Regions from separate parts of the Shewanella sp. FJAT-52076 genome, predicted to be linked through region 2. Evidence: predicted binding sites of a transcription regulator. Region 2 holds the regulator's gene; each other region holds the start of a gene.
What was found. The regulator MetJ, encoded in region 2, represses methionine synthesis genes. The targets are predictions, from matches to a motif close to TAGACGTCTAGACGTCTA.
Positions count from the first base shown of each region.

Region 1 (7,567 bases), 460 kb from region 2:
ATCGCCGCCGCGGCTCTGGGCATTGGCCACCAGACGCTTGGCTTCATCAATCAGGTCGGCTTCATACAGCGACTTGCCCACCTGATTACCGGCTGCGGCAATAAAGGTGTTGGCGATACCGCCGCCAACCACCAGCTGGTCAACGATGCCGGAAAGTGACTCAAGCACGGTCAGCTTGGTTGATACCTTGGAGCCACCCACAATGGCCACCAGCGGGCGGGCCGGGTTGTCCAGCGCCTTACCGAGCGCATCAAGCTCAGCAGCAAGCAGCGGACCGGCGCAGGCGACAGGGGCGTAGAGACCCACGCCGTTGGTGGAGGCTTCGGCGCGGTGCGCGGTACCGAAGGCGTCCATCACGTAAACGTCACACAGGGCTGCCATCTTCTTAGACAGCGCCTCATCGTTCTTCTTCTCGCCCTTGTTGAAGCGCACGTTTTCGAACACAACCACTTCGCCAACGGCCACATCAACGCCATCGAGGTAGTCGCTGACCAGACGCACGGGGCAATCCAGTGCTGCAGTCAGGTAGTTCACCACAGGCTTCATGGAGAACTCTTCGTTGTACTCGCCTTCGGTCGGACGGCCCAGGTGAGACATCACCATTACCGCAGCGCCTTTTTCCAGCGCCAGCTTAATGGTGGGCAAAGAGGCGCGCAGACGGGCGTCACTGGTGACAACGCCATCGGCCACAGGCACGTTCAGATCTTCACGGATAAGCACGCGCTTGCCGTTAAGATCCAAGTCTGACATTTTGATAATTGTCATGGTATTGCTTCCTTATTTTTAATCAAAAACAAATTCTTGTGAGAAAAGCTTGTCCCTGCTCTTCTTCATTATCCTGTAGGGTCAATCAGCTTCTGTAGCGGCCATGGCCAGGGCAGTATCGAGCATGCGGTTGGCAAAACCCCACTCGTTGTCGCACCAAAGCAGCATTTTCACCAGATGCCCGGCGCTGACACGGGTCTGGGTACCATCCACCACGCTGGAGCGCGGGTCATGGTTAAAGTCACATGATACCAGAGGCTCGTCGGTGTAGCCCAGTATGCCACTGGCGCTGCCATCGGCGGCGGCTTTGAGCGCGGCGTTGACGGTGTCGATGTCTACCCGGGTATCCAGGGTCACCGAAAGGTCGATGGCGGTGACATTAATGGTAGGCACCCGTACCGAAATCGCCTCAAACTTGTCTTTCATCTGCGGCAAAATGCGCTCAATCCCGCGGGCAAGCTTGGTGTCCACCGGGATAATCGACTGACTGGCGGCGCGGGTGCGGCGCAGGTCGTCATGGTAGGCATCAATCACCTGCTGATCGTTCATGGCCGAGTGAATGGTGGTGATGGCGCCACTCTTCACACCGAAGTGACGGTCGAGCACGTCGATGACCGGCACCAGACAGTTGGTGGTGCAGGAGGCGTTGGAAACGACGGTATCTGTGGCTTTGAGGCTGGCGTCGTTGACACCATAAACGATGGTGGCATCGACATCGGCAGAAGACGGATGGCTTATCAGTACCTTGCGGGCACCGGCATGAATATGGGCTTCGGCGCTTTGCCTGTCATTGAGGGCGCCTGTGCATTCGAACACCAAATCCACATCCAGCTCCTGCCAGGGCAGCGCAGCGGCATCTTCAACGGCCAGCAAGCGGATGGCGTCATCTCCAAGGTGCATCATGCCTTCATTGAAGCTGGCACGGGTATGGAAACGGCCGTGGGTGGTGTCGTAATTGGTCAGGTGAACTATGGCCTCGGGCTTGGCCAGTTCATTAATGGCGACCAGCTGCATCTGGCCCCGTTTGCCGGACTCATAAAGCGCCCTCAGTACGGAGCGGCCGATGCGGCCATAACCATTGATAGCAACACGGATCATAGTGGTGAGCAAATCCTCTGGGGAGGGTGAAAACCCTGTCGGCTCCCCTGCCGACAGAGGCTGACCGGCAACGCCGGTCAGACCGGTGGCAGCCTGGCTGCCACCTTGCTCGCGTCAGTATTAACCCAGCAGCTCTTCGGCGGCGGCAACCACCTTGTCGACTGTGAAGCCGAACATTTCGAACAGCTGATTGGCTGGCGCTGACTCGCCGAAGCTGGTCATGCCAATGATGCGGCCGTTCAGACCCACATACTTATACCAGTAATCGGCAATACCCGCTTCCACGGCCACACGTTTTGTGACGCTGGCAGGCAGTACCGCTTCCTTATACGCAGCATCCTGCTTATCGAACACGTCGGTGGATGGCATGGACACCACGCGCACCTGCTTGCCCTTGGCGGTCAGTTCGGCCTGGGCTTTCACTGCCAGCTCAACTTCAGAGCCGGTGGCGATGATGATGAGCTCAGGCGCCGCAGCGCTGTCTACCAGCACGTAGCCGCCTTTGGCGACATTGGCCAGCTGCTCGGCGCTGCGTGGCATTTGTGCCAGGTTCTGACGGGAGAAGATCAGCGAGGTTGGGCCGTCTTTGCGCTCGATGGCGTATTTCCAGGCCACAGCAGACTCAACCTGGTCACATGGGCGCCAGGTGCTCATGTTCGGGGTCACACGCAGGGAAGCGATTTGCTCCACTGGCTGGTGAGTCGGGCCGTCTTCGCCCAGACCGATAGAGTCGTGGGTGTAAACCTGGATGTTCTGCACCTTCATCAGCGCAGCCATACGCATGGCGTTACGGGCATATTCCATAAACATAAGGAAGGTAGCGCCGTATGGCACGAAACCGCCGTGCAGGGCGATACCGTTGATGATGGCGGTCATACCGAACTCACGCACACCGTAGTGCAGGTAGTTACCGCTGGCGTCATCACCTGTGATGGACTTGGAAGCCGAGTACATGGTCAGGTTGGATGGGGCCAGGTCGGCACTGCCGCCAAGGAATTCAGGCAGCATGGCGCCAAAGGCTTCCAGGGCATTTTGTGAGGCTTTACGGGAAGCAATGTTGGCAGGGTTGTTCTGCAGCTTCTCGATATAGGCCTGGGCTTCTGCGCCAAAGTTGGCAGGCAGTTCGCCGTTCACGCGGCGCTGGTATTCTGCGGCCAACTCTGGGTAAGCAGCGGCGTACGCGGCAAACTTGGCATCCCAGGCTTTCTCAGAGGCGATACCGGCTTCTTTGGCATCCCACTGGGCGTAAATGTCAGCAGGGATCACGAATGGGTCGTGCTTCCAGCCCAGGAACTCACGTGCGGCTGCAATTTCAGCATCGCCCAGTGGCGCGCCGTGGCAGTCGTGTGAACCGGACTTGTTTGGCGAGCCGTAACCAATGATGGTTTTGCAGCAGATGAGGGTTGGACGAGGATCAGCCTTGGCCGCCTTGATGGCTGCATCGATGGCGTCGCTGTCGTGACCGTCAACACCGGCAATCACGTGCCAGCCGTAAGATTCGAAACGCTTTGGCGTGTCGTCGGTAAACCAGCCTTCAACGTGACCGTCGATAGAGATGCCGTTGTCATCCCAGAAGGCAATCAGTTTGCCCAGACCCAGGGTGCCTGCCAGAGAGCAAGCCTCGTGGGAAATACCTTCCATCAAGCAGCCGTCACCCATGAACACGTAAGTGAAGTGGTCAACGATGTCGTGGCCGTCACGGTTGAACTGAGCAGCCAACACTTTCTCAGCAATGGCCATACCCACGCCGTTGGTGATGCCCTGACCCAGAGGACCCGTGGTGGTTTCGATGCCTGGGGCATAACCGTACTCAGGGTGGCCTGGAGTGCGTGAGTGCAACTGACGGAATTGCTTGAGGTCTTCAATAGACAGGTCATAACCGGCCAGGTGCAGCAGCGAGTAGTGCAGCATGGAGCCGTGGCCATTGGAGAGGATGAAACGGTCGCGATCGGCCCACTGTGGATTGGTGGGGTTATGCTTCAGATGACCGCGCCAAAGGACTTCGGCAATATCTGCCATCCCCATGGGGGCACCGGGGTGACCGGAGTTGGCCTTTTGAACGGCGTCCATGCTGAGTGCGCGGATAGCGTTGGCGAGTTCTTTACGAGACATGCTCTCTCCTGCTTGTATTGAGGCTTTTCGGGCAATTGTGGGCACATATTTTCCCTTAACAGGGCTTGTGGACGCAAATTTAAATTTCCATATTGACGGCTGGCAAAACCAGTGAGGCGCTATTGGGGGCTTGTTTCGCTGGTCGCATACAAAAACGCATTGAATAAACCACAGCACATCAGACCTTTATCACCCTGAATTTGTTAAAGTAATCGATTTTCTCTATAAAACAGTACCCTTCCCCATTCCTATCTTGGTCACAATTGGCACTAAATTTTCTGATCCGGGGGATGATCGTGAACGTAATTTCAACTAAAATGGCCGTCTAGATGTAGATGCTTCTACACGTTTAACGCTTAAAAAGTCGAGATTTTCCAAACATGGCAAAACACTTGTTTACCTCTGAGTCGGTCTCAGAAGGTCATCCCGATAAAATTGCAGACCAGATTTCCGATGCTGTGCTTGACGCAATCCTGGAGCAGGATCCCAAGGCCCGCGTAGCGTGCGAAACCTACGTGAAAACCGGTATGGTGATGGTCGGTGGCGAAATCACTACCTCTGCTTGGGTCGATATCGAAGAACTGACCCGTAAAACCGTACGTGAAATCGGCTATGTGCATTCAGACATGGGCTTCGATGCCGATTCCTGCGCGGTACTGAGCGCCATTGGTAAGCAGTCTCCTGACATCAACCAGGGTGTTGACCGTGCTGACCCACGTGAACAGGGCGCCGGTGACCAGGGCCTGATGTTCGGCTACGCCAGCAACGAAACCGACGTGCTGATGCCAGCCCCAATCACTTACGCTCACGCACTGGTGAAGCGTCAGTCAGAAGTCCGTAAAGACGGCACCCTGTCCTGGCTGCGCCCCGACGCCAAGTCCCAGGTGACCTTCGCCTATGACGAAGGCAAGATTGTGGGTATCGATGCCATCGTACTCTCTACCCAGCACTGTGACTCTGTGTCTCAGTCTGATCTGGTGGAAGGTGTGATGGAAACCATCATCAAGCCTGTGGTACCTGCCCAGTGGCTGAACAAAGACACCAAGTTCTTTATCAACCCAACCGGTCGTTTCGTTATCGGTGGCCCAATGGGCGACTGTGGTCTGACTGGTCGTAAGATCATCGTTGACACCTACGGCGGCATGGCCCGTCACGGTGGCGGTGCTTTCTCCGGTAAAGACCCATCCAAGGTTGACCGCTCAGCTGCCTACGCCGCCCGCTATGTTGCCAAAAACATCGTGGCCGCGGGTCTCGCTGACCGCTGTGAAATCCAGGTGTCCTACGCCATCGGTGTTGCCGAGCCGACGTCTATCAGCATCGAGACCTTCGGTACCGGTAAGCTGCCAGAAGATAAGCTCATCGCCCTGGTACGCCAGCACTTCGACCTGCGCCCATACGGCCTGACCGAAATGCTGAACCTGGCACGTCCTATCTATCAGGCCACTGCCGCTTACGGTCACTTTGGCCGTAACGAGTTCCCTTGGGAACAAACCAACAAGGCAGAAGCGCTGCGCGCGGACGCGGGTCTGTAATCAGACGCTCGCCCATAAAAAAACCGCCTTTCGGCGGTTTTTTTGTTTCTGGCTCACCCCGTTGGTACCTCACACCGACACAACTCACTCAGTGGCTATGGTCAGCCCGAAGCAACGGTCTGTTGGTGGCCGAGGTCAACTAATAGCAGTGGTCGAAGTGCGCCGCCTGCACCAATAAAAATCCCAACTGGCTTTCGGGCACGGCTTCCAACCTCAGTGGCTCCAGAGTGCCATCCGGCGTGATGTCCCACTGCCAAGCCGTCTCCACCGAATGAACAGTGCCGCAATGCACATAGCCTTCGGGTACTTGCAGCCAATAAGCCTGAGGCTCACCGCCTCGAAAGGCCTTAACTTCGACGCCCCCATGCACGCAGAGGCTGTAACCGAGGCGCAATCTGTCCCAGGCGCCAAGCGCATGTTGTTGGTAAGGCATTAACAGCTGTTGAATATGTTGCATAGTGTCAAATGATGTCCAAATCGTTAGGGGTTATTTTGCCATGATTGAGCGCATATTCCATTGCCTGGGCTTGAGGCAATGCCTTGGCAAACAACCAACCCTGGACATAATCCACACCGGCATCACCGACGAAGCTCGCCTCTGATGGGGTTTCGACGCCCTCGGCCACCAACTGGAACCCTAACGACTTACACAGCTGGCAAATTTGCCGGTAAAGCACCCTGCCCTGATCGGTATCGGTTTTGGCAAGGATACTCCGGTCAAGCTTGATGCCATCTACCGAAATCTGAGTCAACAGACTAAGACTGGAAAATCCCGTGCCGAAGTCATCCAGCAAGAATCGGAACCCCAACGCCTGCAACTGGGCGATGGCGCGGTTGATGCCTTGCATATCCCGCATAAATGCCCGTTCGAGGATTTCCACTTCAACCTGATGGGCAAATTCCCCCAACGTAGTGCGTAGCCTGTCGAGCATCAGCACATCGTTTAAGTTGTTGGGATCGAGATTGATACTGACCTTGGGCGAAAAGCCCGCTGCCTGCCAGCGCCTCAAATCCTCCGCCACCGTACTAATCACAAAACGGTCTATCACGTGGGAGTACCCGGCACGTTGAAAATTATCAATAAACCAGGGGCCCTTTATATTGCCGTCGGCATCCTTAAGCCTCAAAAGCGCCTCGAAACCAACCACCTCCCTGCCCGGCAGCTTGAGTTTTGGCTGGTAGTGCACCAGCAGCTCACCGCTCAGTACTTCGCGAACCGTCCGCTCCAGATTGCGACTGGCAGCAAGGGTTTCTGACTGATTACGGCTATACTGCCGCTCGGACATGCGCTCAATATCCTTTTGTAACTCGGTACGTTTAATGAGCTCTCTATCGTACTGATTGGCATCGGTGAAGGTGCTGTACTTGCGAATAAATGGCCGGTAAATGAATACACCAACCGTGACCAAAAAGAGCTGCAGCGCCACCACAGCAAAACCGCCCGACGCAATCCAGCCATTCAAAAACAGTGGCGTCACCCAGGGGAAGGGTTTGCCATCAAAACTCAAAAAGCCTGCGGAAATCGCCATCCAGGCAATGAGCACATTCAGGCAGGGCAACAGCACAAAGGGAATCGCGAGGCGCAGGTTAAAAACGATGGGCAAGCCGTAAATCAAAATTTCATTGATGTTTACCACGGAGAAAGGCACGGCAATTTTGGCCAGATGCCGGCTCTGCTCGTCGCGGCTTTCCAAAAAGATGGCTATCAGCAACGGGATGGTGGCACCACTGCCGCCCAGCAGCACAAAGAGATCCATAAACTCGCTGAAGGTCAGGTTGGGTGCCAGGTATTGCAGACCATTGTCATCGCCAATCAGCAGCAGAAAGGCATTATCGCCATGAACCCCAAAACACCAGAGTATGTGTGTCAGCAGCACCCTGAAAATAATCTGTCCCATGGGGCCGAACTCACCCACCGCATCCACCATGGGAGAAATACCCAGCACTAACAGCATGCTCATGGCCTTAAGGATGAGAACCACCAGCGTATAAGTCAGCACCATGGGAATAATCAGGTTCAGGTGCTGACTCAAATACGCGCTGATTTCGGCACTTCGCAC
Region 1 covers NZ_CP080415.1:3,269,454-3,277,020, forward strand. The annotation lists gene K0H79_RS14375 (phosphoglycerate kinase) at 1-765, opposite strand, end outside; gene epd (erythrose-4-phosphate dehydrogenase) at 847-1,863, opposite strand; gene tkt (transketolase) at 1,984-3,975, opposite strand; gene metK (methionine adenosyltransferase) at 4,356-5,507, shown strand; gene K0H79_RS14395 (hypothetical protein) at 5,647-5,964, opposite strand; gene K0H79_RS14400 (EAL domain-containing protein) at 5,969-7,567, opposite strand, start outside.
Region 1: the regulator MetJ is predicted to act here: its motif matches at 4,294-4,311, upstream of metK (methionine adenosyltransferase).

Region 2 (7,567 bases):
TGTGGGTGCACCCCAGTACTGCCGAGGCGCTGGGCATCAAGGATGGTGATGCTATCCGGCTTAAATCCAGCGTGGGCGTGGAAGAGGGCAAGGCGCTGGTCACCAAGGGCATCCGCCCGGATACCGTGTTTGCTTACATGGGCTTTGGTTCGAAAAACCGTGAGCTGGTGCGCGCCAGCGGCAAGGGCATCCACTGTGGAAACCTGCTGCCCAATGTGACGGCGCCTATCTGCGGCATGAACGTGCACACCACGGGTGTGATCCTGGAAAAGGCATAAGGGGGCCCGGACTATGAGCAAAAGATACGTAATGGTGCACGACGAGAACAAGTGCATCGGCTGTCAGGCTTGCAGCGTGGCTTGCCGCAGCATCAATCAGGTACCCGATGGCGTTAGCCGCTTGCAGGTGCGGATCGAAGGCCCCTTTGGTGAGGCGCCCCATTTGCACTTCAAGTACAACCGGGTGTCGTGTCAGCAGTGTGAGGATGCGCCCTGCGTCAAGGTGTGCCCAACCGGCGCCGCCTATGTTGGTGACGATGGCATTGTGTCCATCAAGGCCGACAAGTGCGTGGGCTGCATGTACTGCGTGGCCGCCTGTCCCTACAAGGTGCGCTTTATGAACCCTGAAACCAGGGTCGCGGACAAGTGCAACTTCTGTAAGGAAACCCGTCTTGCCCGGGGTGAACAACCCGCCTGTGTCACAGTGTGCCCCACAGATGCACTCTGTTTCGGTGATGCAGCCGACCCTGCCAGCGAGGTGTCCAAACTGCTGGCCACCAAGGTGAGCTATCAGGACAAGACACATCTTGGCACCAAACCCAGGCTGTACCGTATTCCAGCCAAGCGTGGAGGTATCTGATTATGAACAATATCTGGGGTGATATGAGTCAGTACGACGGCATTACCTGGCATTGGGTGATTGCGGTGTACCTCTTTATGGCCGGTTTGTCGGCGGGCAGTTTGCTGATGGGGATTGGTCTGCGCTGGTATCGAGGCCAAATCCAGGGCAGCGGCCAGAGCCGTGGTGAAAGCGCCGTGCTCAAGGCCGCCGCCTTGATTGCGCCCATCGCCATATGCCTTGGGATGCTGTGTCTGGTGTTTGACCTGACCAAGCCGTTCCACTTCTGGCTGATCCTGATTAACTACAACTTAAGCTCGGTGATGTCGATTGGGGTGATAGCGCTTTTGGCTTACATTCCGCTGACCTTTGCCTATGCGCTGGTGGTGCTCAAAGATGAGCTGCCAAAGTGTGGCCTGGGCTTCCTCACCGGCCTTGCCGATAGCCTTGGTAAGCTTCGCGGCATGCTGGAAGGTGCGCTCTTTTTGCTGTCGCTGGTGGTGGGGGCCTATACCGGTTTCCTGATTTCTGCGATGAATGCCTATCCTATGCTCAATACCGCGGTGCTGCCTGCGCTGTTTTTGGTGTCTGGCTTATCGGCGGGAGCTGCGGCCAACAGTTTACTGGCAGTACTGATGTTTGGTGGCGATAAGCATGGCAGCCAGGCTTCGGGTGACCACTCTGGCGACCTTGAGCGGCAGCACGCCTTTGAACTTCCGGTGATGGGCATGGAAATGCTGTTCCTGTTTATGCTGTTTACTGCGCTGTATTTCAAAGGTGGCGCAGCGGCGGCGGCCCTGGCATCCCTCTCTGGCGGACTCTGGGCATCGGTGTTCTGGATTGGGGTAGTGGCTATCGGCTTTGGGGTGCCGCTGCTGATGCGCCTCAGCGGTAAACATGGTCGCAGCGCCATGGTAACTGCGGCCTGCGCCAGCCTGATTGGGGTGCTTGCACTGCGGCATTTCATCCTTTACGCCGGTCAATCTTATCTGTCTTGATTGCTCGAATCGATTAACCAAAAAAGCCCGCCAATGCGGGCTTTTTTTATGATGATATTTCAGCGCGTTGTTCCACGCTGAACTAAGCTTTTAAAAGATCGTTGCCGGGTCAAAAACAGAAAAATCAGGGAGAACAGGATGAAGATGAAACTCATCGCCGCCTCGTTGGGGATGATACTCTGTCCATACAGTTTTGCTGCCCAGGATGTATTTGAAGCCCGAAGTGACGCCCTGGGCGGCACGGGGGTGGCGTCGGCCAGTTTGGAGGCGGCCCCCTGGATGAACCCAGCACTCCTGTCTTTGCCCGGTTACACAGAAGGGGACTTTGGGCTGCTGATTCCTGTGCTTGGAGCCGAGGTCTCTGACCAGGACAATATGACCGATAAATTCGATACCCTCGAAGATAATTATGACGGCCTGGATGCGGCAATCGACGGAGGGGATGTGGATGCCATCGACAGCTTTCGCCAGGCCCTGCTGGGTGATTTACGGGGGCTGGATGGCAATACCGCTTATGCCTCTGCAGGCATAGGATTCAGTTTTGCCATGCCCACTAAGGGGATTAGTTGGGGTGTGTATTACCGCAGTTACCTCGATGGCATTGCCGTAGCGGACATCAGTGATGCCGACATCCAGCTTCTGGAAGCCCTGGACCCACAAGCGCCACCAGCGCTGGAGGATTTAACTTCTCAGGGACGGGTGATTGCCGGTGCCTCGTCTGAGCTGGCGCTTTCGGTCAGCTTGCCGTTATCCATCGTCAATATGCCCGTGACCGTGGGCCTGACCCCCAAACTGCAGCGGCTCGACAGTTTTAACTATGCCGTCAGTGCCAACAACTTCGATGCCGGTGATTTCGACAGCGACGACTATCGCAACGATGACACGGGCTTTAACCTGGATGCCGGTATTGCCTTGATGCCCATGGAAGGACTGACCCTGGGGCTGGTGGGCCGCAACCTGATTGAGCGTGAGCTGGATACCATAGAGTCTGAATGGGTTAGTGCAACTTTCCGGGTAGGCCCCATGGTCACCATTGGCGCCGCGTTTCAAAGCGGCAATTGGCAGCTGAGTTCAGATCTGGACTTGATGGACAACGAGAAATTTGTCGGTCTTGAGGGCACCAAATATTGGCGTTTGGGCGCTGAATGGCATGCACTGGACTGGTTGTCGCTGCGGGTGGGTTACCGTCAGGATCTCAATGATATGACGGCCGATCTCTATTCGTTCGGTACCGGCTTTCAGATAGGTTCAGGATTCAAGCTGGATCTGGCCGGTATGTGGGGAGATAAAGACACCCTGGGCGCTGTGCTGCAAAGCTCCTATCACTTTTAAAGCAGCACCGTCGCCGCATTAACTGGCCAGCAATACCACAAGTGACTTGGTCGCCAGCACCAGTGCACTGATTGAGCAAAGAACCAGGGTAGCGACTCTGGTTTTTTGTTTATCGATCCGCCCAAGGAGCCGACCCGCCACCCAGTAGCCGCAAAATACCGCGGGTAACAGTATGACTGACCATTGGAGCTGCGCCACAGTAACCAATCCGGCAAAGGCCAGGATACTCAAGGCTATCAATGAGCTGAAGATAAAAAATGCCGACAGGGCCGCGCGGAATTTATTGGGGTCTTTACCGGCCAGCAGAATCGCCATCGGTGGGCCGCCAATGGCGGCTATGGTGCCAAACACGCCGGACACAGTGCCGGCGATAAACAGGGTCAGGCGATTGATGGGAGCGCTGATTTTCATCAGACTCAGCATCACGGCCAGCGCCACAATCACGGCAATGGCGAGTCCCAGTATGGATTGTGGGGCCATCAGCAGCAGGCTGGCACCCAGAATGCCCCCAGGAATGCGTCCAAGCAGGGCATATTGCAGACCGGCAAACTCCAGAGCGCTGCGTTCCCTGAGCAAAGTGAGCAGGGCAATGGAGAAGCCCATCAGAATAACGGGCACGGGCACCAGCTCGGGTTCAACCAGATACAGCAGCGGGCTGGCAACCACGGCAAGACCAAAGCCAATCAGGCTTTGGATAAGGGCACCACTGAAGATAATCAGCAGGGCAAGGACCAGGGTGATGAGATCGGGAAACATCAAAAGCGACTCCAGAAACGACACAAGGACCCATTCGGGTCCTTGTGATATACAGCTGGGAGAGTTATTCCATGTCTTCCCATTCGATGCCCATCTCATCCATCAGTTTTTTCGCCTCTGATGGGATGGAGTCGGGTTTGTCCTTGGACAGATCATCGTCGTTTGGCAGTGGCTGGCCGGTGTAAGCATGCAAAAAAGCTTCACACAGCAGTTCACTGTTGGTGGCGTGACGAAGGTTGTTCACCTGGCGACGGGTACGTTCGTCAGTGAGGATCTTCAACACTTTTAAAGGAATAGACACGGTGATCTTTTTCACTTGCTCATTCTTTTTGCCGTGCTCAGCATAGGGGCTGATGTAATCGCCATTCCACTCAGTCATTGACTCACCTGTTTATTCCAAAATTCGCAGGAGATTTTAAACCCTTACAAACTACAGTCAAATTATTGCTGCGAAATCACCCTAAACATCAACAGATTTTCTTACGTTTAGACGTCTAAACGTCTTGATGCCTATTGACCTGTTGCCGGTGCTTAGGTAAATTTAGCCATCCAGACATCTTTATTTCCGTGCGGTAACCTCGGAGGAGTACAAAATGACACAGCGCAAAGCAGCCACCATAGCGGTGCGTCAGGGCATAGAGAGCGATACCCAGCACGGTGCCGTGGTTCCTCCCATCTATTTATCGACCAATTATTCCTTCGATGGCCACAAGAATCCGCGCAAATTCGACTACAGCCGCTCGGGTAATCCGACCCGCTGTATTCTGGGCGAGGCGTTGGCCGAGCTGGAACAGGGTGCGACTGGCGTTATAACGTGCACCGGCATGGCCGCCATTACCCTGGTGACCAGCCTGCTGGGGCCGGACGATCTCCTGGTCGTGCCCCACGATTGTTACGGTGGTAGCTATCGCCTCTTTACCAACCTCGCCAAAAAAGGGGCCTTTAAGCTGGCCGTGGTCGACCAGACCGACGATGCTGCGCTGGCGGCCGTGATTGCCCAAAAGCCGCGCATGGTATGGCTCGAAACCCCATCCAATCCGCTGCTGCGGGTGGTGGATATTCAGGCCATCAGTGCTGCCAGCCACAAAGTTGGTGCCCTGGTGGTGGTGGACAACACCTTCCTGTCGCCCATTTTGCAGCAGCCACTGCTTTTGGGCGCCGATATAGTGATTCACTCCACTACCAAGTACATCAATGGCCACAGCGATGTGGTGGGCGGCGCCGTGATTGCCAAAGATGCCGAACTGGGCGAGACCCTGCACTGGTGGTCCAACACCCTGGGCCTTACCGGCAGTGCCTTTGACAGTTATCTCACCCTGCGTGGTATCCGTACCCTGGGCGTACGGGTGCGCGAGCATCAATCCAATGCCCAGCGCATAGTGGAAGTACTGAAAAACAGCCCCCAGGTGAGCAAGGTGTATTACCCGGGCCTTGCGGACCACCCGGGCCATGAGATAGCCGCACGGCAACAAAAAGGCTTTGGCGCTATGCTGAGTTTTGAGCTGGTGGGGGGCGAAAAAGAAGTGGTGGCTTTCCTCGAAGCCTTACAGCACTTCAGTGTGGCCGAAAGCCTGGGCGGCGTTGAGTCGCTGGTTGCCGTGCCCGCTACTATGACCCACAGAGCCATGGTGCCGGAAGCCCGCGCCGAGGCCGGAATAAAAGACACCCTGCTGCGCCTGTCGGTGGGGATTGAAGATGCAGAAGATTTAGTGGCCGATATCCAAGCCGGCCTGGCTGCCGTAGCAGCCTGTTGAATAGGAGTCAGTGATGGCGCGTTGTCATTTGCATAAGTTTGGTGGCTCCAGTCTGGCCGATGCCGATTGTTACCGCCGCGTGGCCCATATCCTGTTGACCCAGGGCCACAGCGACGACCTGGTGGTGGTGTCCGCCGCCGGTAAAACCACCAACTTTTTGTATAAGCTGCTTTCGCTGCGTGATGCCAAAGCGCTGTGGCAGGAAGAATTGCAGGTGCTGATAAGCTATCAGCAAAACCTGATTGAACAGTTGCTGAGTGCCGAGCAGGCCCGCTATCTGCGAGAGCGTTTGTCCACCGATAAGGCGCAGCTGATCAGCCTCTTGTCACTGGAAACGCTCAACGACTATCAAACCAGCCATGTGGTGAGCTTTGGCGAGCGTTGGTCCGCCAGGCTGATGGCGGCGCTGTTGCGTGAATCCGGCGTAGCGGCAAGCCATGTGGATGCCTGCAGCATACTGGTGGCAGATGAAGGTGCCGTGCCCAATATTCGCGAGCAGGAGTCCCGCGAAAAAGTGGCCGCCATGCTGGCCGAACATGAAAACGAACGCATCGTAATCACTGGCTTTATCTGTGCCAACCCGGCCGGTGAAACCCTGCTGCTGGGCCGCAATGGGTCTGACTTTTCTGCGACCCTGATTGCCAGTCTGGCGGATATCGAACGGGTCACCATCTGGACCGATGTGGAAGGGGTGTTTAACGCCGACCCGAATAAGATAAACGATGCCAAGCTGCTCAAGAGCATGTCTCTTGCTGAGGCCGACCGCTTGGCGCGATTGGGTTCCCCCGTGCTGCACAGCCGCACACTGCAGCCCCTTTTTAACACCCAGGTGAGCATGGCGGTGCGCTCAAGCTATGCCCCCCATACCGACTTCACCCTGGTTGCTCCAACCAGCTCTCAGGCCAGTGCTCCCGTGGTGACTAACCTCTCTGAAGTGGCGCTCTTTAGCCTCACGACTCAGGTCGACGCCGATGCCCTGTTGGCAACTTTGTCTGCCTCTGGGTTAACACCGCTGGCAAGCTGGCAGGGTTCCCGTGGTGGCTTGGAGCTGGCATATACCCCGGAAAATCAAAAGCAGGTCAGCGCCTTTTTAAAGGCCAACTCTGAGGCATATGGTCTGGGCGATGTATCCATCAGCGACGATTTTGGTTTGGTGGCACTGGTGAGCGCTGATGCGGTGCTTTACCGCAAGAGTTTTGCCCGCCTGCTCAGCCGCGAGGCCAAGCCTTTGTATCATGACAGCCTGAGTCTGGTGACCCTGGTGCCCAAGGCCCAGGTAAACCTGCTCACGCAAAAGGTGCACCGCCGCTGCGCCGGGCCGCGCAAGCGCATCGGGGTAATCCTCCTTGGGGTGGGCAACATCGGCGAAGCCTGGGTCAGCCTGTTTCGCCGGGCGCAGAGCAGCCTGTGCCGTGAGCTGGAGGCGCGTATTGAGCTTGTGGGGCTGGTCAGTTCATCCCGCGCCTACATCAATAACGCAGGTGTGCACCTGGACAACTGGAAAACCGAGTTCGAGGAATACGCTACCGACTGGCAATACGGGCAGTTGTTCGATGCCTTATCGACCCTTAATTGCGATGAGTTGGTTGCGCTGGACATCAGCGCCAGTGCCAGCCTGACCTTGCAGTACCCGGAGTTCTTTGCCCGTGGTATTCATGTGGTCAGTGCCAACAAGCTGGCAGGCTCTGGTCCCTTACCCTTCTATCGCGATCTCAAGCAGCAGTTGGGTAACCGTCGTCTCTATTGGCGCTACAACGCCAGCTGCGGTGCCGGTTTGCCGGTGCAGCATGCGCTTAACGATTTACATAACAGTGGTGACAGCGTTGAGGCTGTGGGCGGGATTTTTTCCGGTACGCTCTGTTGGCTTTTCGAGCACTATGACGGTCAGCG
Region 2 covers NZ_CP080415.1:3,724,724-3,732,290, reverse strand. The annotation lists gene phsA (thiosulfate reductase PhsA) at 1-278, shown strand, start outside; gene K0H79_RS16525 (4Fe-4S dicluster domain-containing protein) at 292-858, shown strand; gene nrfD (NrfD/PsrC family molybdoenzyme membrane anchor subunit) at 861-1,835, shown strand; gene K0H79_RS16515 (conjugal transfer protein TraF) at 1,974-3,167, shown strand; gene K0H79_RS16510 (sulfite exporter TauE/SafE family protein) at 3,186-3,923, opposite strand; gene metJ (met regulon transcriptional regulator MetJ) at 3,988-4,302, opposite strand; gene metB (cystathionine gamma-synthase) at 4,517-5,677, shown strand; gene K0H79_RS16495 (bifunctional aspartate kinase/homoserine dehydrogenase II) at 5,691-7,567, shown strand, end outside.

Region 3 (7,567 bases), 1.7 Mb from region 2:
TGCTCAGCGTCCACCTCGATGGCGTAAAGCGGCGCATGCACCTTGGCAAGTTGGCCCTTGCGATAATGCAGGGTGACAATTTTACCGGCCTTGAGGGCGGGAATTTGCACCAGCGCCTTATCGGTCATCACGTCAGCAATGGGCTGATCTTCTTCTACCATATCGCCTTCGTTTACCAGCCACTCGACCAGCTCACATTCCACAATGCCTTCACCAATATCGGGCAGCAGGAAATCTTCCACCTGCTTACCGGCACTCGCTGCAACGGCCGTGGCAACGGGCGCAGCCGGTGTGGCTTCAGCAATGGTTTCAACCGGAGCCGCTGGCGCATCGGCGCCTTCGCCTTCGATTTCCACCGCATACAAGGGTGCATGCACCTTGGCGATTTCACCCTTGGCGTAATAAAGCTTGCTGACAACACCAGCAAACGGCGCCGGAATTTGCACCAGGGCCTTGTCGGTCATCACGTCGCAAATGGGCTGATCTTCGGCAATGTGGTCGCCTTCTTTCACCAGCCATTCAACCAGCTCACACTCGACCACACCTTCACCGATGTCCGGCAAAATAAAATCTCTAATCATACCGGGCTCCTAGAAGTTGACGCAGGCCTTGATGGCTTCAAAGGTCTTGAGCGCATCCGGCATGTATTCTTTTTCGTGGATAAGCGGATACGGGGTATCCAAACCACACACCCGGGCGATGGGCGACTCCAGATACAGGAAGCACTCTTCCTGAATGGTCGCGGCGATTTCGCCGGCAAAGCCACCAGTAAGCGGCGCTTCGTGGTTAATGAGCAAACGGCCGGTCTTTTTTACCGACTCGGCCACTGTGTCCACATCCCAGGGTGACAGGGTGCGAAGGTCGATGATTTCACAGGAAATGCCTTCTTTTTCCGCCATTTCGGCGGCTTTTTCGACGATTTCCATCTGCGCGCCCCAGGCGAGGAGCGTAATGTCTTTACCTTCTTTCACCACTTCTGCCTTGCCCAGTGGCAGCTCATAATCACCTTCAGGCACTTCGCCAACGCTGGCACGGTACAGGCGCTTGGGCTCGAAGAACACCACAGGGTTTTTGTCGCGGATAGACGCCAGCAGCAAACCCTTGGCCTGATGGGCGTTACGGGGCACAACCACCTTCAGACCCGGGGTCTGGGTGAAATAGGCCTCAGGCGACTGAGAGTGATAATGACCACCGGCAATACCGCCGCCGTAGGGAGTGCGATACACCAGGCCGCCCACATTGAACTCATTGCCTGAGCGATAACGGAACTTGGCGCTCTCGTTCACAATCTGATCGAATGCCGGGAAGATGTAATCGGCGAACTGGATTTCAGCCACGGCAGTGGTGCCATTTGAAGCCAGACCATTGGCAAAACCGGCAATACCCTGCTCGGTCAGCGGCGTGTTAAAGCAACGGCCTCTGCCAAAGGTATCCTGCAGCCCTGAGGTCGCGCGAAACACGCCGCCAAAGTGGCCCACGTCTTCCCCGAATACCAACATGGTCGGGTCTTTTTCCATCGCAATGCGCAGGGCACTGTTGATGGCTTGCAACATATTCATTTCAGCCACGGCTTAGAGTCTCCCTGCAGTTTTTGGATAAGCTTGCGGATACTTCTTCACGTGAGCCTTCAGTGACTCCAGCTGCTTTTTCAGCAGTGGCGTGGGCTCATCGTAAACATCCTCAATGATCTCATCGATGCGGGGCGCCGGGATCTTCTCGGCCACTTTCACTGCAGCCAGCACTTCTTCGCGGTAACGCTCGTACATGGCTTCATCATCGGCTTCTGCGAGCCAACCTTTGTTAATCATCCACAGCTTGAAGCGTTTAACCGGATCGTGCTCACGCCACTTGGCTTCTTCTTCCTTGGAGCGATAACCGGAAGGGTCATCCGAAGTTGAGTGAGCGCCAAGACGGTAAGTCATGGCTTCAATCAGCACAGGGGCATTGTGCTCGAGCGCATAAGCTCTCGCCTGCTGGGTGGCGGCAAGCACCGCCAGCATGTCGTTGCCGTCTACGCGGATGGTATGCATGCCGTAGCCCACACCGCGGCTGGCAATACCGTTACCGGCAAATTGCTCTTCGGTGGGGGTGGAAATGGCATAGCCATTGTTGCGGCAGAAGAAAATCACCGGAGACTTGAGCACGGCAGCCATGTTCATGCCTGCGTGGAAATCGCCTTCAGACGCTGCGCCTTCACCAAAGTAGCAAATAGCCACATTGCGCTCGCCTTTCATCTTAAGGCTGTAACCCACACCGGTCGCCTGTGGGATTTGGGTACCCAGTGGCGATGAAATGGTTTGATAATGCAGCGCGGCCGTGCCGTAGTGGATGGGCATCTGGCGGCCTTTACCGAGGTCTTTTTCGTTGCTGAACATCTGGTTCATAAACTGCTCGGTGGTAAAACCGCGATAACGCAGGGCGGCGTGCTCACGGTATTGGGCCAGGATAACGTCTTTGTCATCCAGGGCCGCGGCGCTGCCGAGAATGGCCGCTTCTTCACCGGTACAGGTCATGTAAAAACTGATACGGCCCTGGCGCTGCGCACCCAGCATGCGCTCATCCAGCACACGGGTAAACACGCAGGCGTCGTAAATGCGCTTGGCGAGGGCTTCATCGATTTGCGGCAGAACGGCTTCCTCGTAGGGAGTACCGTCCGCCTGAAGGATCTTGAGAATGGGGATGTGCAGCGACTCCCTGTCGAGGAAGGAGACTTTGTGCACTGTCTCTTGGTTTGTTGATGCGTTGCTCATATTCTGCTCTTGTTATCATTGAGGCCCACCCACGGCAGACCTGTATGTAAAACGCGGGATGAACATTACGTTAACGTAAACTACCTGACAATCATTACACTATGACGGGGGACAAGTTTCCCCCGTTTGCATGTATTAATTGCTTTACAGCCTTATTCCACGTGAGGGTTTACCGCGGGAACCAGCATGATCACGGTGCGCTGACCAACGGGCACCTGGGCGTTGGGGAACACCACCGCCTCGGATTCCTGCTCGACAAAAATATCCTTGCCACCCTGACGTGCAATTACGTGCCCGCGTGGGAAGGAAGTAAAGTTCTCCACATCGGTGCTGAAGGTAAATTCAAAGTCATCGGCTTCCTTATTAATGACCCGGCAGACCTGATAGAGGTTCACCTGAGCTTCATCAAAAGGTGCAAGCTCCAGTGGCTGTGCACAAATCAGGCGCTTAAACATTTCCCGGGTATTGGCGAACTTGCTCATGTCGTTCTGCCCCATGGGATATACCTTGCCCAGTTCAATGGTAAAGGCATCGGCGCGGAACAACTCGGATGAGAAATAACTGAAGGTGGTGGTCGGTTCGTGGTGGAAGAGCACGGTATCCACGCCACTCGCCGCCAGGAACATGATTTGCTCACCGCTGAAGGCCCGGCCAGGGCGGTAGGGGTAGATGGCAAACTTTTCATGCCTGGAGCCACGAATGGCGGTGTGCAAATCGTAATGAATACGCTGCCTGCCCTCACCCTTTGCTGCACCTTCTTTAAAGAAACGGGTGACATAGGCCTCAAGCTTTTTAGCACGTATCCGCTCGGGGTTACTGAGTCCAGGCCCACGGCTGTGTTCACCGCTAAAAAGCCGGTTCATGTTTTCATCTACGATACGGGTGCCATTGTTGATGGCAGCGGGGTTACCAATGAGGAACAATACCCGCTCTTTTACCTGCAGCCGCCCTTCCAGCAGGTCCTGAATAAGGCTGCTGCAAAGCTCTATGGGCGCCGTTTCGTTGCCGTGCACCCCACTTGAAAGCACTATGTCTTTTTGACTGTTGCCATCGGCAGGCTCAAACACCAGCGCACCTGTATCCCAGAGACTGACCTGGGTATGTCCATACATAAGCTGTGGGGGAATGGGGTCTAAGTGTTCAGGATTGGACAGGGTAAGATGCAAAAAGTCTTTGCAGCCTTGCAGTAGGTTAAGCACTTGGGTCTCCTTTCTCTGAGGCTTTCTTGCGTTGGGCTATTGCGATGAACTGCCTGTGGGCCTGAGCCACGCCTTTGGCAGGCATTCCTTTAGCCTCGCAGCGTTTTGTACCAATACTATCACAGCTGTTTGCGCTCATTCTCAACCATTTACTCATGGAGTTGCCGATGGAGCAGACAAAGGTGTAAGACCCTATTGCTTTTCTGAACCAATTTCATCAAAATTTAGCCGTCCAGACATCCATTGAGGTTTCCATGTCACAATTCAATTCATCATTTGCCACCTTTGGCGCCGGCTGTTTTTGGGGTGTAGAGTATTTTTTCCGGCAGATCCCGGGCGTGATCAACGCCACCTGCGGTTACATGGGCGGTAACGACAAATATTCCCGCTATGAAGAGGTAAAAAAAGGCATCACAGGCCATGCCGAAGTCGTGCAGGTGGAATTTGACCCAAGTCAGGTAAGCTTTGACGATTTGCTGCAGGTGTTTTGGAAAAACCATAACCCTACCAGTCTTAACCAACAGGGTGGCGACATAGGGACCCAGTACCGCAGTACCATCTTTTTCCACGACAAGGTGCAAAAAGAACAGGCCGAAGCCTCCAAACTCGCCCTCGCCCGCTCAGGTCGCTGGGGTACCCGCCATATAGTGACCGAGATAGTACCGCTGCAAACCTTCCATGTGGCGGAAGAGTATCACCAGAATTATCTGGATAAAAACAACCTGCCAAGCTGCCATATCGAGTATTGATACCGCAAACGACAGAATACTTATCCAACAAAAAACGCGCCCAAAGGCGCGTTTTTTAATATGGCTTAGCGGTGGTCTTTTACAGCTTGATGGCCTTGAGTGCCGTTCCCAGCAAATTCTGGGCGTCACTAATCAGCTCGCCAAGATGCGCGTCGCTGACAAAGCTTTCGGCATAGAGCTTAAACAAGGGCTCAGTACCGGACGGACGCGCGGCGAACCAGCCTTTATCTGTGCACACCTTGATGCCACCAATAGCGGCCCCATTGCCGGGTGCCTTGGTGAGCACGGCGGTAATTGTATCGCCTGCGACAGAGCTCGCGCCCAGGGTTTCAGCATTCAGAGCCCCAAACTTGGCTTTCATTTTGGGGTTAAGCGGGCTGTCGATACGCTTATAGAAGCTGCGGCCATGTTCGGCGACCAGCTCTTCATAGCGCTCAGCCGGCGTTTTACCGGTAACAGCCAGGATCTCAGCCGCCAGCAACGCCAAAATAAAGCCGTCTTTGTCGGTACACCAGGTGCTGCCATCCAGTTTAAGGAAAGCCGCCCCGGCACTTTCTTCACCGCCAAAACACACACTGCCATCGGCAAGGCCATCAACAAACCACTTAAAGCCCACGGGCACTTCCATCAGAGGCACCCCATGAGCCGTGCAGACCTTGTCTATCAAGGCGCTGGAGACCAGGGTTTTACCCACCGACAGGGTCTTGGCCCACTGTGGCCTGTGGCCCAGCAGATAATCGATAGCCACCGCCAGATAATGGTTCGGATCCATCAGGCCAGAGCCCGGGCAGACAATACCGTGGCGGTCATAATCCGGGTCGTTACCCACGCAGATATCAAACTTATCCTTGTGCACCAGAAGCCCTGCCATGGCATAGGGTGATGAGCAGTCCATGCGGATTTTGCCGTCTTTATCCAGTGGCATAAAACCGAAGGTTGGATCTATTGCTTCATTTACCACTGTGATATCAAGGCCATAGTGCTCTGCGATGGGGCGCCAGTAATGGATGCCGCTGCCGCCCAGAGGGTCAACACCTATACGTACACCGGCTTTGGCAATTGCGGCCATGTCAATCACCTCAGCAAGGCTTTCAACATAGGGCGCAATCAGGTCGACGTGGCTGAGCAGCGAAAGACCCGAAGCGATACCGTAATTGACCCGGCGAACACCATCCAGGCCGTGGGCCAGATAGTGGTTGGCACGGGTTTCAATCCAGGAAGTGATATCCCCTTCCGCCGGTCCACCGTGGGGTGGATTGTACTTGATGCCGCCGTCCTGGGGTGGGTTGTGTGACGGTGTGATAATGATGCCGTCACTGAGCACTGCGCCTTCACCCGTTTGATGGCGATTAGCGGCCACAATGGCCTGACTGACCACAGGGGTTGGCGTGTATGCATCATCACGCTGCGCCAACACCTGAACCTTGTTGGCAATCAGCACTTCAATAACAGACAAATAAGCCGCCTGAGACAACGCATGGGTGTCGATGCCGAGATACAGGGGGCCGGTGATGTCAGCCTGGGCACGCCAGTCGACCACCGCCTGGGCAATGGCAAGAATATGCTGCTCGTTAAAACTTCGATGAAAAGCACAGCCGCGATGGCCGGAAGTACCGAAACTCACCTTCTGAGCGGGATCGCTCGCATCCGGCAAGAGTCGATAATAGTGGCTCATGAGTTTGGGAATATTAACCAAATCCCCTTGCTGTGCTTGCTTGCCTGCGCGGTCATGGATGGCCAAGGCTGAATTCCTTATCGTGGATGGCTAATGGTGTCGTTTCAGGCGAGCGCCAGCTCACCCAGGGATTTGGCACGAACCGGATCGCAACCCAACTGCACCAGGGCTTCTTCAAGTATGGTGCGTTTTTTAGCGGTATTGTTGTTTGTGGTTACCCAAAAACCGCTTGTACCGATTTCTTTGGGGTTGGCCGATTGGCTTGCCTTGAGCAGGGCTTCTTTGGATGTGGCAAAGTAGAGACGATCGCGTCCCTGAATTTGCAACACCTGTTCAAAACGCGAAGGTGCGGCCTGGTGCAAACATTCCAGCGCATAAAGAAAACGGCCTACGGCGCCTTTTTGCGCTGACAGACCCGCTTCACTGAGCAAGTCTGAAAAATCAATCTCGGTCTGGGCGGCAACGTCCGGCTCAGGCTCGACCTCAGGCACATGCACGGGCTCTTGTTCCATGCCAGGCTCACTGATATCGACAGGTGCCACTTCTGAGACTTCGGCGACAGAGAGTCCCAGCAAACGCCGTAAAATATCCGACGCACTCTCACCGATACGTTCAGTCTTGCCGGCTATGTAACGATAGAGCTCTTCGTCCACTTCGATATATTTCATCACCAATGCTTTCCTTTTGTCTTATCAGGCATGCAAGGCATGCCGCTTCGCCGAAGAAAGCCCAGTGTAAGCCAGTCCAAGAGATTGATAAAGCGCTCTAAAATGAAAACCGTGGCCGAGATGATGATTACCAAGCCAGGGAGCGAACAAGCGGGCATTTTTTAATCGCACATCAATGGTTCAAGCCACTTTTCTTGCCTGCGCCCGTGCTTGAGGGCAAAATTGCCGCCTTTAAGTGTTAATCCCAATCAACAGGCAGGATTTACATGTCAGTGCAGCTTAACTATCAGACTCAAGGCTCCGGGGAAGATGTCATTCTGGTTCATGGCCTTTTCGGTGATCTGGATAACCTCAAGACACTGGCGCAGACCCTGGAAACCGACTATCGCGTTACTCGCATCGATGTGCCCAATCACGGCCAAAGCCCCCACTGGGATATGATGGACTACCACAGTCTGGCCCAGAGTCTGGTGTCATTACTGGATGAACTGGGCGCAACCAAAGCACATCTGATTGGTCATTCCAT
Region 3 covers NZ_CP080415.1:2,049,577-2,057,143, reverse strand. The annotation lists gene K0H79_RS08825 (dihydrolipoyllysine-residue acetyltransferase) at 1-581, opposite strand, end outside; gene K0H79_RS08820 (alpha-ketoacid dehydrogenase subunit beta) at 591-1,568, opposite strand; gene K0H79_RS08815 (thiamine pyrophosphate-dependent dehydrogenase E1 component subunit alpha) at 1,572-2,750, opposite strand; gene astE (succinylglutamate desuccinylase) at 2,903-3,949, opposite strand; gene msrA (peptide-methionine (S)-S-oxide reductase MsrA) at 4,204-4,698, shown strand; gene pgm (phosphoglucomutase (alpha-D-glucose-1,6-bisphosphate-dependent)) at 4,778-6,439, opposite strand; gene seqA (replication initiation negative regulator SeqA) at 6,478-7,041, opposite strand; gene K0H79_RS08790 (alpha/beta fold hydrolase) at 7,308-7,567, shown strand, end outside.
Region 3: the regulator MetJ is predicted to act here: its motif matches at 4,175-4,192, upstream of msrA (peptide-methionine (S)-S-oxide reductase MsrA).